DNA from 3 places in the Mesorhizobium sp. P2_E10 genome. Region 2 is predicted to be linked to each of the others. Evidence: predicted binding sites of a transcription regulator. Region 2 holds the regulator's gene; each other region holds the start of a gene.

Region 1 (4,975 bases), on a different contig from region 2:
TGACGTTCATTGCACCTTCGGCCATGTCATCCTCCCTACGCTTGACGCGGAGCCTGACGCTGCGATTGTCGGAACCGCGGCCGGATTCATATCACGTTTGGAGCCAATCTATAAGCGATTGCTAAAATAGCGATATCGACTCCTTGGCTCTGACGCCTCAGTTCGGCGCGTGGCCTTCGAGGTGCGAGGGCGCTAGGCGATTGTGGTAGATCAGCCACCAAAAGGCGTAGCCGTCTTTTGTGAAATCACGGTTGGTTCTTCAAACGGACACCGCACGTTTCCATACATTAGGCGGCGCTTAAGCTGCCGGAGAATGGCCGGCGCAGGGCGCTGCATTGCCGCCCCACAGCGTCTAGATCACGAAGAAATCGTCCGCGGTAAGCCATGTGCCCGGACTTACGGCGGCGAACTTGACGGCCGCCGCGCCGCCCGCCCCGTCCACGTCGAACAGCAGATCGCCTGTCGCGTCGTCGTAAATGATGTGGTCGCTGTCATCGATGGCCGTCTTGCCTATCGCGAAGACCGCGCCGAAAAGCGGGCCGGCCGACAGCCCGACGAATACGGAGCTGTCCAGCCGGAACACATCATCTTGCGCATTGAAGTCGGCGATGCTGTCGTAATTCGCCGGTCCAAGCGCGTCGAACACGAAGACATCCCTGCCGGCGTCGCCGGCCAGCCGGTCGCGGCCGACACCGCCATTGAGGATGTCGTCGCCAGCGCCGCCCCGCAGGTCGTCGGAGCCGGCGCCGCCATCGAGGAAATCGTCGCCCGCGTCACCGCGAATGCCGTCGGTGCCCGCACCGCCGCTGATCTCGTCATTGCCGGCGTCGCCCTTCAGCCAGTCGGTCCCAGCGCCGCCGATGATCGTGTCGGCGCCGGCACCGCCGAACAGCTGGTCGTGGCCGGCACCACCGTCGAGTGTATCGTTGAACGAGGTGCCGGTGATGCGGTCGCCACCACCCAGCCCGTCGATGATCACCGCACGATCGTAGTTTCCATAGCTCACGATGTTCGTGGCGTCGGTCAGCGTGATGGATTCGGCCGGTGGTGTGACCGTGATCGTGATCGTCGCCACATTGCTGTTGCCCTGGCCGTCCGTGGCGTAGACCGTAAAGCTGTCGGTGCCGACGAAGCCGGCCTCGGGCGTGTAGTCGAACAGATTTCCGCTCAGAAAGTCTGTGTGATAATGCAGGCTGGTGCCGACGTGACCTTGGTGAAACGGGTAGTAGTTGCCGTCGAAACGCGTGCTCTGCTCAAAACTGCCGTGATCCGGTCCGTCCAGGACGACAAAGCTCAAGAGATCGTAGTCGGCATCGGCCACGCTGAATTTGACGTCGTCGAGAAATTGCCCCTGCGAAACCGACACATTCAGATTGGCGGCCGTGGGCGCATGATTGACGAAGGTGTCGGGCTGAAGCGTACCGTCTTCCAGGATGATCCGATGCAGGCCGTACTGCGTGTTTTCGCCGCCGAAATAGTCGTTCGCCCCGATCCATGTCACCGTGATTGTGTCTGGGTTGGCGGCGTTGACCGAGACGATCCGGGCCGACAGGAAGGCCGCCTGGTCGGACACGGTGCGGATGAAATTGCCTTCATTGTCGAAGACCTGCGTTTCCACCGTCGTCCAGGTCTCGGTCCTGCCCTCATGGGTGAAGCTGGTGATGGTAAAGAAGCCTTCGAAGACATCGACCGAAGCCAGATCGATCCCACCGAACGGGAAATCCGGCTTTGCCCCTATCGGTCCGATGACATCGCCGTCGGTTTCCGCAATGCTGAAAAGGACCGCGTTAGGGCTTGGATTGGGATTGTCGGGTTCTTTCCATACGGTGAGTTCACTGCCATTGCTTAAGGTCGGCATCCTTGTCTTCCTCGCCTTTGCGCCTGGACGCTCTGCGGATGTCCCCCGATTCCAACATAACATGGTATGCGGGCCGGATCGGTGACAAACCCCTTCGCCTTTCTCCATGTGGTTAATTCCGTCTCGGACGGGGACAGTTCTATGGAGTTCTGCGCACTGCCGTGACATTCGTCGGGAGGCGACAGCGACCCTATGTTCCTGTAATGTTCTTGATCAATTCAGAAATCTGTGCTTGTCTTGTCTGACGTCGCTCACGGCCTGATTGCACTGGCTTAGAGCGAGTCAGGTCCGGGGGCAGAGCAAAGATGGTGGCGCGGGTTCGCACGGTGGCTTTCCAGGGCATCGAGGCCGTGCCGGTCGATGTCCAGGTGATGATCGCGCCGGGCAAGGTCAACATGCATATCGTCGGCCTGGCCGACAAGGCAGTGGCCGAAAGCCGCGAGCGGGTGCAGGCGGCACTCCATGCGTCGGGCCTGTCGATGCCGTCGAAGAAGGTGACGGTCAATCTGGCGCCGGCCGACCTGCCCAAGGAAGGCAGCCACTACGACCTCCCCATCGCGCTCGGCCTGATGGCCGCACTTGGCGCCATTCCAGGCGACATGCTGGCCGGCTATGTCGTGCTTGGCGAATTGTCGCTCGACGGCACCATTGCCACGGTGGCCGGCGCGCTGCCGGCGGCGATCGGCGCCAATGCCGAGGGGAAAGGCCTGATCTGCCCGTTCGGCTGCGGACCGGAAGCGGCCTGGGCGGGCAAGGATTTCGACATTCTGGCGCCGGGCAGCCTGATCGCGATCGCCAATCATTTTCGCGGCACGCAGGTGCTGTCGCGACCGGAGGCCGGCATCCATGCCTCGGCGCGCGACCTGCCCGACCTCTCCGACATCAAGGGCCAGGAGACCGCCAAGCGAGCCCTGGAAGTGGCGGCGGCCGGCGGCCACAACCTGCTGATGGTCGGCCCTCCAGGCTCGGGCAAATCGATGCTGGCGCAGCGGCTGCCGTCGATCCTGCCGCCGCTGGCGCCGAAGGAGCTTTTGGAAGTCTCGATGATCGCCTCGGTGGCAGGAGAACTCGGCGAGGGCAAGCTGACCGACCGGCGGCCGTTCCGCGCCCCGCACCATTCGGCCTCGATGGCGGCGATGGTCGGCGGTGGCCTCAGGGCACGGCCGGGCGAGGTGTCGCTCGCGCATCACGGCGTGCTGTTTCTCGACGAGTTTCCCGAATTCACGCCGCAGACGCTTGATGCGCTGCGCCAGCCGCTGGAGACCGGCGACTGCATGATCGCGCGCGCCAACCACCGCGTCACCTATCCGGCGCGCATCCAGCTGGTGGCGGCGATGAACCCGTGCCGCTGCGGCATGGCCGGCGAGCCCGGCTATCGCTGCCTGCGCGGCGAGCGCTGCCGCACCGACTACCAGGCGCGCATTTCCGGCCCGCTGCTCGACCGCATCGATCTCCGCATCGAGGTGCCGGCGGTCTCGGCCAGCGATCTGATCCGGCCGGACCGGGCGGAGAAGAGTGCTGCCGTGGCGCTGCGCGTCGCCCGCGCCCGCACCATCCAGCGCGAGCGTTTCGAGCGGCTGGGCGCTACCCTCGCCACCACCAACGCGCATTGCTCGCCTTCCGTCATCGAGGAGATCGCCATGCCGGATGCCGCTGGGCTGTCGCTGCTGAAAGATGCCAGCGAGAAACTCGGCTTTTCGGCGCGTGCCTATCACCGGGTGCTGAAGGTCGCGCGCACGCTGGCCGACCTCGAAGCCAGCGAGACCGTCGGCCGCATCCATCTGGCCGAGGCGATTTCCTACCGCATGATGTCGGAGCGGGTCGCGCAGGCGGCGTAGACTCCAAGGCTGTCGCATATTACTTCTACAGCAGTCGAATCGTGCACTTACGCGACATCATCAGTCAAATGCGTCGAGGGAAGAGATGGTCGGTCAAGGTCTTGTGTTCCTATCGCATTGGTCGGGTGACGCGCCGATAGTACAAGAACTTCACAGAGTTCTTGACCGCTCGCGAGCATTCCTCGACGTTCGCTCTATGAATGCAGGTAACAATAACTTAAGCGAGATGCAGACAGCCGTTGAAGAGGCCGCTGTCTTTGTATTCGTTATATCTCCCGGCGTACCAGAGAATTGTTTTTCATTCTTTGAGGCTGATTGCGCAAGACATAAAAAGATCCGAGACAAGGACCTGCAGGTACTTGTTTGGCCAATTCAAGGTGCGTCTTTTCGAGACGCACCCTCCTGGATGCAACAATATTTTGCGATACCTAAGGAATATACTGTCGCGGACGTTGGCAGAGAAATCAGACGGCTTGCGGGAGATTTTTTACACTCCAAGGAGTTAATCTCACCTGAATACTACTATGGTCGGGAGGATGAAGAGCGCAGAACTATAATCGATATAAATAGTCGGATAGCGAAATCTGGACGCCCTGTAAACGCGATGTTTGTAAGCGGATTTACCGGCCTTGGCCGGCGTAGCTTTACAAGAAATCTCTTGAAGGGTCACTATCCGGCGTTACGAAGAAATATTGTGCATTTCGATCTATCTGATTCGGCCGAAGCTGTTGACCTATATCTAGCGGTAATGGCCGACCTCTCGAATGGCCTCTCCTTGGCTAGGATTGCGGATCTTCGAGATCATTTTCCGACATCTCCCGATCAACAGGCAGAACTCATATTATCGTGCCTTAGCCATTGGATGGCGCTGAAACTTCCTATTGTGATCCAGATGCGCTGGGGACTTCTCGATGGCAACGGCAACGTCGCGTTGTGGTGTGCAGCACTTCTAAAACTTCTTGATCAGCGAGAGAGCGGGGGACTTCTAGCTCTTATCTCTGGACGCCGTCCACGGCCCGAAAGTTTGATGGCTTTTAGGAACGTAATAGGTGTCCAGATACGCCCCCTAGATGACATCTCGATCAATTTTATTCTTTCCAAACTCATCTCGGCCGAACTGTATAACCCCGTCCTAATAGACCGCTTGGCTACTTTGGTTGGTGGCCATCCAGAGACGGCGCATCAGGTCGCTTATTTGGTAAATCAGGGCCGCTCTATCGATACCATATTGACCAACCGATCACTTATATATTCGTTTAAAGATAAGGTTTTAGAAGAC
Region 2 (4,975 bases):
TTGTCGGACATGGAACTCTCGGGGAACGTAGGAAGCGGGTGCGGTTTCGCGGGCTTTCGCGCGTTGCGCGTTCATGTAGCATAGGAGGTCTAGGGCGCAAGGGGCAGACCCGATGGCTGGACGAGGCCGCAGCGTGGACGACAGCGATGGCGCGACCACAAGCGTCAGCGAACGGTCGCTGTTTGCCGACGTTCCGCTTGTCGAGCAAACGCCGGTTTTGCTGCCGGTGCCAGACCTGGGCATCCCCCCTTCATCGCTCGATGGTCCCACGCCGGTACCAGCTCCCGCGACCGGTCCGGTGTTGCGCTTCCACAGCAGGCTTCGCCGTTCGTCATTGCCCGCAATCCGCCGCGGCATCGCGGTGGCCGCCGGCACGGAACTCGACCGCGGCGTCGCCTTCCTGCTGGTGCCGGTTTTCCTCGCCGCCGGCGTGATCATCTACTTCTCGCTGGCCAACGAGCCGAGCTTTCTGCAACCCATCGCCTTCGTGATGCTGATGGCATCCTGTTCCATTGTCTCGCGGTCGTGGCCGAGGACGCATCTGTGCTGCATGGCTGCGATGCTGTGCGCGCTCGGCGTGGTCGCCGCCAAGCTGGAGACCTGGCGCGCCGGAACGCAAATGCTCGGTTCCGAGATTCAAACACGGCTGACCGCGCGCGTCGTCAGCCTTGAGGAGATGGAAAGCGGCCGCGTCAGGCTGACGCTAGACGTGGTCTCGACCGCTTATCCCAAGCTGCGCTACGCGCCGGAGCGTGTCAGGCTCTCGGCGCGCACGGTTCCCGCCGATATGACCGCCGGTTCCCTGATCACCGGTTATGCCAGGCTGATGGCGCCAACCGGCCCGGTGCGGCCGGACAGCTATGACTTCTCCTTCGACAGCTATTACTCCGGCATCGGCGCCAGCGGCTTCTTTCTCGGCAACCCAAGAACCATTGCCTCGGTGGACCCCCCGCGGCTTACCGCATGGCTTTCTTCCGCGATCGAAAACGCGCGCGAGAACATTGCAGACCGTATCAGGGGCAAAATCGGCGGCGCAGAAGGTGAGATTGCCGCGGCACTGATTGTCGGCGTGCGTGCCGGCATCCCGGAAGAGATCAATGAGGCGATGCGGCGCACCGGCATCTATCACATCATCTCCATTTCCGGCCTGCACATGGCCTTGGTCGCCGGCACCATCATGGCGCTGCTGCGCGGCGCCTTTGCCCTGTTTCCAGATTTTTCCTCACACCGGCCGGTCAAGAAATATGCCGCGGCTGCCGCGCTCATTTCTATCGCTGCCTATCTCGTCATTTCAGGCGTCGTGGTTGCAGCCGAACGCAGCTTCATCATGCTGGCGGTGATGCTGATCGCCGTGCTGTTCGATCGGGCAGCACTCACCATGCGCAATCTGGCGATCTCAGCCATCGCCGTCATCCTGGTGTCGCCGCACGAAGTCGTCGGCCCGAGTTTCCAGATGTCCTTCGCCGCCACCGCGGCGCTGGTCGGCGCCTATGACGGTTGGTCCGACTACCGCGAGGGCAAGGCAACGTCACCACCGCCTCGGCGCTCACTGCCAGCCTTCCTCAGTGGAAAATTCCTGCTGGCGACAGGCGGTCTGGCCATGACCTCGATCATCGCCGGCAGCGCCACCGCGCTGTTCGCCATATGGCATTTCCAGCGTGTGTCGCCGCTCAGCCTGTTCGCCAATCTGGCCATCATGCCGATCGTCTCCGTCGTCATGCTTTTGGCCGTGATCAGCGCCCTTGCGATGCCGTTTGGCGCCGATGGAATACCACTGTATTTGATGGGCAAGGGGCTGACGGCGATGATCGCCCTGTCGGCATGGATTTCGGAGCGCTCGCCGATCGATGCGGTCGGGTTGATCTCGCTCAAATCGGTGTTTCTGACGACCATCGCGCTGATCATCGCCACCATGGCGACGACATGGCTTCGGCTGGCAGCACTGCCATTTGCACTCGCAGGCCTGCTGACGATTTCCGACACACGCACGCCCGACGTGCTGATTTCCGAAGACGCCCATCTGGTTGCGCTGCCGATTGGCGGCGGTGAGCTGGCCCTCAACCGGGCGCGTTCGAACGAATTCACGACCGACAACTGGAAGCGCGCCCTAAAGTCCGAAACCATCGTCGAGCCCGAGACGTTCGACAACAGCAGCGAACAATTCGATATTGCCGACCCGACCGAATTGCCGCCAGGCTCGCCCTTCTATTGCAAAGCCGGGCTGTGCCTTGCACGGCATCCCTCCGGCGCGATCGTCGCCTATGTCGAAGACCGCAAGAACGCGTGGAAAGCCTGCTCTTTCGCGACCCTGATTGTCATCGACGACGCCACCGCCCATGACCCTTGCCGCGATCCGCTGGTCCTTGTCGTCAACAAGCGACAACTTGCCCGTTCGGGCAGCGCAGCCATCTTCTTCGATCCGCAATCGGCGATCAGGCCGGCAGAGATCGACTTTGCCGTCGACAAGCCATACCGCCCCTGGCACGTCCAACGAAAATTCTCTCGCGAAGCGAGGGGGCTACCGCCCTACAAGAAGCCCGAAAAATCAGCCGTCAAGCCGGCTCAGTAACGGCGGATCAGCCCGACCAACTTGCCTTGCACCTTGACCCGGTCCGGGCCGAAAATGCGGGTCTCATAGGCCGGATTGGCGGCCTCGAGCGCGATCGAGGCGCCCTTGCGGCGGAACCGCTTCAGCGTTGCTTCCTCGTCATCGACCAGCGCCACGATGATCTCGCCCGGGCTGGCGGTATCGGCGTTGCGGATGATGACCGTGTCGCCATCGAAAATGCCGGCCTCGATCATCGAATCGCCCTTCACCTCCAGTGCATAGTGTTCGCCGCCCATGATCATGTCCGGTGGCACCGAGATCGAATGCGTCTGGTGCTGGATGGCGTCGATCGGCACACCGGCGGCAATGCGTCCCATCACCGGGATCGACACGGCGGCGACCACATCGTCGTCATTGCCGGCCGAAGGCATGCGCGAAGGCGCTGGCTTGATTTGCCGCCCGAGGCCGCCTTGTCCAAGACTGCCCTGGATAACGCTCGGCGAGAATTTGCGCGCTGCGTTGAGGCCGGGCGCGATCGAGTCCGGCAGCCGCAGCACTTCCAGGGCGCGGGCACGGTTGGGTAGCCGGCGAATGAAGCCGCGTTCTTCTAGCGCCGTGATCAGCCGGTGAATGCCTGACTTGGAGGCAAGGTCCAGCGCTTCCTTCATCTCGTCAAACGACGGCGGAATGCCGCTCTCCTTCAGTCGCTCATGGATGAACATCAGAAGTTCATGTTGCTTGCGCGTCAGCATGGCGGCCCCCAAGGGTTTCGAACCAGAGATTTCGAACCAGAATCAGAAAAACAAACCCAGAACAAACACTATCTGTTCCAGTTGTGTTCCGCAACCGTTTAAAGTTTAATGAATATGTTAGGGCTCTGGAAACAATGCCGCCGCGCCAACGGCGTCGCCCGCTTTCACCGGAACGAGCCTCATCGCCTTGATTCTGCTGTCGTTTGCCGCCTCCGGGCTCCCGCAAGGCGGCACTTGCATCGGCCGTCAGCCGGCAAAGAGGGCACGCTATTGCAGCCATATCGACGGGGCGATTTGGTTAATGCACCGTGAACGAAACGAAGTCAAAACGCCAACCTTGGGCAGGTTTGGCTCCTGATTTTCAGCACCTGGTCGGACAGCTTGTCATCGGTGGAACCTTGCCGCGCGATGCCAGGTGGTGGAAAAGCGCTGGTGACCGATGGATGCCGTCGTTCCGGCGTTGCGTCGAATGTTGGGGGAGTAGACAAACCATGACAGGAATTCCCGATCTGGCGGCCATCGAGGCGATGGATGCCGCGGATCCGCTGCGCGCCATGCGCGACCGCTTTGTGCTGCCGCAAGGAGTGATCTATCTCGACGGCAATTCGCTGGGAGCCGCCTCGCATGCCGCTTTCGACGAGTTGCGCAAGGCGGCGACCGAGGAATGGGCGCATGACCTGATCCGCGCCTGGAACACGGCCGGCTGGTTCGACATGCCGCTCGAGCTCGGTGACCAGCTTGGGCGCCTGATCGGCGCCGCCGCCGGCCAGACGGTGGTCTGCGACACGACCTCGGTCAACATTTACAAGCTGCTGCACGCCGCGATGGCGATGCGGCCGGAGCGGCCGGTCATCGTCGCCGAGGGTGACAGTTTCCCGACCGACCTCTACATGGCCGAAGGCGTGGTCTCGACGCGAAAGAACACTCAGCTGCGCCTTTCGGGTTTCGACGCGCCTGATATCGAAGGGCTGATCGACGAACGCACCGCCGTGGTGTTGGTCAACCACGTCAACTACAAGTCCGGCGAGTTGCGCGACATGCCGGCGCTGACGCGCAAGGCTCAGGATGCCGGGGCGCTGATCGTCTGGGATCTCTGCCACACCGCCGGTGCGATGCCAGTCGAACTGGACAATGCAAACGCCGACTTCGCCGTCGGCTGCACCTACAAATATCTGAATGGCGGCCCGGGCGCCCCTGCCTTCATCTATGCGGCCGAGCGCCACCTTGCCGACATCCAGCAGCCGCTCACCGGCTGGTGGGGCCATGCAAGGCCCTTCGCCTTCGAGCCGGGCTATGCCGCCGGCATTGGCATCCGGCGGTTTCTGTGCGGCACGCAGCCGGTGCTGTCGATGCGCACGCTGAAGGGCGCGCTCGACATCTGGAGCGATGTCGACATGGCGGCGGTGCGAAGCAAGAGCATTGCGCTGGCCGACCTGTTCATCGAACTCGTCGAGGCCAAGTGCGGCGCTTACGGGCTGACGCTGGAAAGCACCCGCGACGGCAATAAACGCGGCAGCCAGATTTCGTTCGCGCACGAGCATGGCTACCAGATCATGCGGGCGCTGATCGAGCGTGGCGTGATCGGCGATTTCCGCGCGCCTTCGACCATGCGCTTCGGCTTCACCCCGCTCTATGTCGGTTATGCCGATGTCTGGCAGGCGGTCGAGGTGCTCGA
Region 3 (4,975 bases), on a different contig from region 2:
GGATTGGCGATCAGCATGCCGCCGCTCAAGCCCAGTGCAGCCCGAGTCTTGTAGAAATGCGCGATCTCGTCCGCGCCATGCAAGGTCAGCGGCGCGCGGAAAGGCGAATGGCGCGACCAGAAGGCCGGCATCGTCTCGCAGCCGTGGCCGACCACCGGCACGCCGCGCGTCTCCAGCACTTCCAGCGTCTTTTCGATGTCCAGGATCGCCTTGGCGCCGGCCGAGACGACGATGACCGGCGTGCGCGCCAGTTCGTCGAGATCGGCGGAAATATCAAAGCTTTTCTCGGCGCCCTTGTGGACGCCGCCAATGCCGCCGGTGGCAAACACCTTGATGCCGACCATATGCGCCGCGATCATGGTGGCGGCGACCGTGGTGCCACCGGTGCGTCCTTCGGCGACCGCGAAGCCGAGGTCGGCACGCGACAGCTTCATGGCGTCGCCGGTCATCGCCAGCGACTCTCGCTCGCCGTCGGAGAGGCCGATCTTGATGCGGCCGGCAACCACGGCGATCGTCGCCGGCACCGCGCCGCCATCGGCAATGATCTTCTCGACATTGGCCGCCATGGCGCCATTGTCGGGGTAGGGCATGCCGTGGGTGATGATGGTGCTTTCCAGCGCCACCACCGGGCGCCCGGCGGCCAGCGCCTGCGCCACCGGCGGATGGATGTCGATGAACGGGCGGGCGGTTTCCGGGGTCATTGTCATCTCCGATCTGGAGCAGCGCTCCAGAAACATGAATTCGCCGGTGTCATGCCATTTCCTGTGTATCCGGCACAAGGGCCAGCGCTTCGGCAAAACTGGCCGCTGTGAAGGCAGGCACTGCGTCGGCACATTCGATGGCAAGCGTCGCCGCTGCTACACCTTCGCGTAGCGCTTCCCGTAATGGCGCGCCGCGCAGCAGCGCGGCGACCGTTGTGCCAGCCAGTGCATCGCCGGCGCCGGTGACATCAGCGATCTTTCTGGGGGCTGGGGGCGCGATTGAGAACAGGCCAGCTTCGTCGAAGCCCAGCACCGGGCCATCGCCCGCCGTCACCACGGCGCTTTTGAGGCCGGCGCGCTTCAGGCCATCGACGAGATCTTGCTCTGTAGTGTCGGCGCTTGCGCCGGCCAGCGCTATCGCCTCGCGCCGGTTCATGAACAGCAACGCCAGCCCGCCGAGCACCGGCATCAGCCGCACCACCTTGGCCGGCGAGATGGCGATGGCGAACACCGGCTTGCCATCAGCCAACGCCACCAGCCGTTCCAGTGCCGTCGACGGCAGGTTTGCATCGCACAGGACCGCATCGGCCGAGCCGATCACCTCGCGCACCTTGGAGCGGCGGATCTGCTTGGGAAACGCCAAATCATACAGCGCCATGTCGGCAAAGCCGACGATCAACTCGCCGTCGCGGTCAAGCAGCGCAGTGTAGCTCGGCGTCGTGCGGTCGAGGAACACCGCCGACAGATCGGCAATGCCGGCCTTGGCGATGGCCGAAGACACCGTGTCGGCAGCCGCATCGCCGCCACGCACCGAGAGCAGCGAGGCCGAGACGCCGCGCCGCACGATGCTGCGCAGCGCGTTGAAGACGCCGCCGCCGACATCCTCGCGCATTGTGCCGGGGTTGGACGCCGCCGGCACATATGGGCCCGAAACCTGCCCGCGCCGGTCGATATGGGCGCCGCCAACGGCCAGTATCTTTGCGGATTTCACCATGAAGGCGATATGACCTTTGTTATTCGTCTCGGACAAGCGCTAGGCTGTGCGACTGGGCTTCACGATCAAGGCAGCGATTCGGCGGGGCGAAACAAGGAACCGGCCTCGACTAATGCTGGATGCATCGCCAAACCGAATTGTGAGACAAAAAAAGAACAAATCCGGATATTGATTGATTTTCAGCTATTTGACCCCTCTTGCCAAACAAGAACAAAAAAGGTACAAACTGGGCAGGGATTACGGATTGTCCGGCCTTCATTGACGACCAAGGGGTGATGTATCATGGCTCAGAATTCTTTGCGGCTTGTAGAGGACAAAGCGGTGGACAAATCAAAGGCTCTGGATGCGGCGCTGTCGCAAATCGAGCGTGCCTTCGGCAAGGGCTCGATCATGCGGCTCGGCGCCAACGAGCAGGTCGTCGAGATCGAAACTGTGCCGACGGGTTCGCTTGGCCTCGACATCGCGCTTGGCGTCGGCGGCCTGCCGCGCGGCCGCATCGTCGAGATTTATGGGCCAGAAAGCTCGGGCAAGACGACGCTGGCCCTGCACACAGTGGCCGAAGCCCAGAAGAAGGGCGGCATCTGTGCCTTCGTCGATGCCGAGCACGCGCTTGATCCGGTCTATGCCCGCAAGCTTGGCGTCGATCTCGAAAATCTGCTGATCTCGCAGCCAGACACCGGCGAGCAGGCGCTGGAAATCTGCGACACGCTGGTGCGCTCCGGCGCCATCGACGTGCTGGTGGTCGATTCGGTGGCGGCGCTGACGCCGCGCGCTGAAATCGAGGGCGAGATGGGCGATTCGCTGCCCGGCCTGCAGGCTCGCCTGATGAGCCAGGCGCTGCGCAAGCTGACCGCCTCGATCTCGCGCTCCAACACCATGGTCATCTTCATCAACCAGATCCGCATGAAGATCGGCGTCATGTTCGGTTCGCCCGAGACCACGACCGGCGGCAACGCGCTGAAATTCTACGCTTCGGTGCGTCTCGACATCCGCCGCATCGGTTCGGTCAAGGACCGCGACGAGGTCGTCGGCAACCAGACCCGCGTCAAGGTGGTCAAGAACAAGCTGGCACCGCCCTTCAAGGTGGTCGAATTCGACATCATGTATGGCGAAGGCGTGTCCAAGACCGGTGAGCTGGTCGATCTCGGCGTCAAAGCCGGCGTGGTCGAAAAGTCAGGCGCCTGGTTCTCCTACAATTCGCAGCGTCTCGGCCAAGGCCGCGAGAATGCAAAACTGTTCCTGCGCGACAATCCCGACACGGCACGCGAGATCGAGTTGGCGCTGCGGCAGAATGCCGGGCTGATCGCCGAGAAATTCCTCGAAAATGGCGGCCCTGAACGTGGCGAAGACGACGGCTTCGAGGAAGAATCCGGCGCCATGTAGGATGCGGGCAATCACTGCCCGAGTTCTTCTTGAGTTCGCGTATCCCGATTGAGTTTGCGTATCGATGCGTTTCAAACCGCCGGCCTTGAGCCGGCGGTTTTGTGTTTGGGGCGGCGCCGCAGGGCTGGTTCGGCTGGCCCGCGAAGCCCGCGATTTGGACCAATCCCGTGTTTCTGGACAGGCTGCGGTGTGACCGCTAAAAGGCCAAGTCCGTCCTCCAAGGGCAAAAATCTATTTTCCGCCGGGCCGACCGGCGGCTCTCCTAGAAAAGGCAGCATTCATGAGTGGCGTGAACGAGATCCGGTCGACATTTCTCGACTACTTCCGCAAGGAGGGTCACGAGATCGTCGCGTCGAGCCCGCTGGTGCCGCGCAACGATCCGACGCTGATGTTTACCAATGCCGGCATGGTGCAGTTCAAGAATGTCTTCACCGGTCTCGAGAAGCGGCCCTATTCGCGCGCCTCGACCGCCCAGAAGAGCGTTCGCGCCGGTGGCAAGCACAACGACCTCGACAATGTCGGCTACACCGCGCGCCATCTGACCTTCTTCGAGATGCTCGGCAATTTCTCCTTTGGCGATTATTTCAAGGAGCGCGCCATCGAGCTTGCCTGGAACCTGATCACCAAGGAGTTCGGGCTGGACAAGGACAAGCTGCTGGTCACCGTCTACCACACGGACGATGAGGCGGCCGGCTTCTGGAAGAAGATCGCCGGCTTCTCCGACGATCGCATCATTCGCATCGCGACCTCGGACAATTTCTGGGCGATGGGCGACACCGGACCGTGCGGGCCGTGCTCGGAGATCTTCATCGACCGCGGCGAGCACATCTGGGGCGGCCCTCCCGGCAGCCCGGAAGAGGATGGCGACCGCTTCCTCGAATTCTGGAACCTCGTCTTCATGCAGTATGAGCAGGTGACGAAGCAGGAGCGCATCGACCTGCCGCGTCCGTCGATCGATACCGGCATGGGCCTGGAGCGCATGGCATCCATCCTGCAAGGGGTGGAAAGCGTCTTTGAAACCGATCTGTTCAAGCATCTGATCGATGCGGCGTCGTCCGCCATCGGGCGCGGTCCAGACAAGGAGACGGTCGCATCCTTCCGCGTCATTGCCGATCATCTGCGTTCGTCCTCGTTCCTGGTGGCCGACGGCGTGCTGCCGTCGAACGAAGGCCGTGGCTACGTTCTGCGCCGCATCATGCGCCGCGCCATGCGCCATGCGCAGTTGCTCGGCGCCCATGATCCGCTAATGTGGCGCCTGGTGCCGGCGCTGGTGCGCGAGATGGGTCAGGCCTATCCGGAACTGGTGCGTGGCGAACAATTGATATCAGAGACGCTGAAGCTCGAGGAAACCAGGTTCCGCAAGACGCTGGTGCGCGGCCTCGGCCTCCTCTCGGAGGCGACGGAAACGCTCGGTGCCGGCGACATGCTGGACGGCGAAACCGCGTTCAAGCTCTACGACACCTATGGCTTCCCGCTCGATCTGACGCAGGACGCGCTGCGCCAGCGCAACATCTCGGTCAATCTTGCCGGCTTCACCGATGCGATGGAGCGGCAGAAGGCCGAGGCGCGCAAGCATTGGGCCGGTTCCGGTGACGCGGCCACCGAGACGGTCTGGTTTTCGGTGCGCGAGAAGGCGGGCGCCACCGAGTTCCTCGGCTACGAGACCGAACAGGCGGAAGGCCTCATCCAGGCGCTTGTCAGGGACGGCAAGGCCATCGACAGCGCCAGCAAGGGCGAGGCGGTGGCCGTGGTCGTCAACCAGACGCCGTTTTATGCCGAGTCTGGTGGCCAGATGGGCGACACCGGCATCATCTCAGGCGAAGGGTTCTCGATCGAGATCTCCGATACGCAGAAGAAGGCCGATGGGCTGTTCGTGCATCTCGGCAAGGTGGCCAGC

The links. The regulator LexA, encoded in region 2, represses DNA repair genes until DNA is damaged. The targets are predictions, from matches to a motif close to TGTTCNNNNTGTGTTCNG.
Region 1: AC1D0N_RS00705 (YifB family Mg chelatase-like AAA ATPase) is a predicted target of LexA. The motif match lies at 2,052-2,069, and genes of this name have one in related genera.
Region 3: recA (recombinase RecA) is a predicted target of LexA. The motif match lies at 1,902-1,919, and genes of this name have one in related genera.

Annotation. Positions count from the first base shown of each region.
Region 1 is NZ_JBFUEK010000001.1:129,160-134,134, reverse strand. Features, by position in the region: gene AC1D0N_RS00715 (cupin domain-containing protein) at 1-25, opposite strand, end outside; gene AC1D0N_RS00710 (Ig-like domain-containing protein) at 353-1,858, opposite strand; gene AC1D0N_RS00705 (YifB family Mg chelatase-like AAA ATPase) at 2,164-3,696, shown strand; gene AC1D0N_RS00700 (toll/interleukin-1 receptor domain-containing protein) at 3,782-4,975, shown strand, end outside.
Region 2 is NZ_JBFUEK010000007.1:248,433-253,407, reverse strand. Features, by position in the region: gene gltX (glutamate--tRNA ligase) at 1-11, opposite strand, end outside; gene AC1D0N_RS20610 (ComEC/Rec2 family competence protein) at 113-2,569, shown strand; gene lexA (transcriptional repressor LexA) at 2,563-3,300, opposite strand; gene kynU (kynureninase) at 3,792-4,975, shown strand, end outside.
Region 3 is NZ_JBFUEK010000002.1:716,056-721,030, forward strand. Features, by position in the region: gene AC1D0N_RS08215 (pseudouridine-5'-phosphate glycosidase) at 1-701, opposite strand, end outside; gene AC1D0N_RS08220 (carbohydrate kinase family protein) at 751-1,695, opposite strand; gene recA (recombinase RecA) at 1,978-3,078, shown strand; gene alaS (alanine--tRNA ligase) at 3,359-4,975, shown strand, end outside.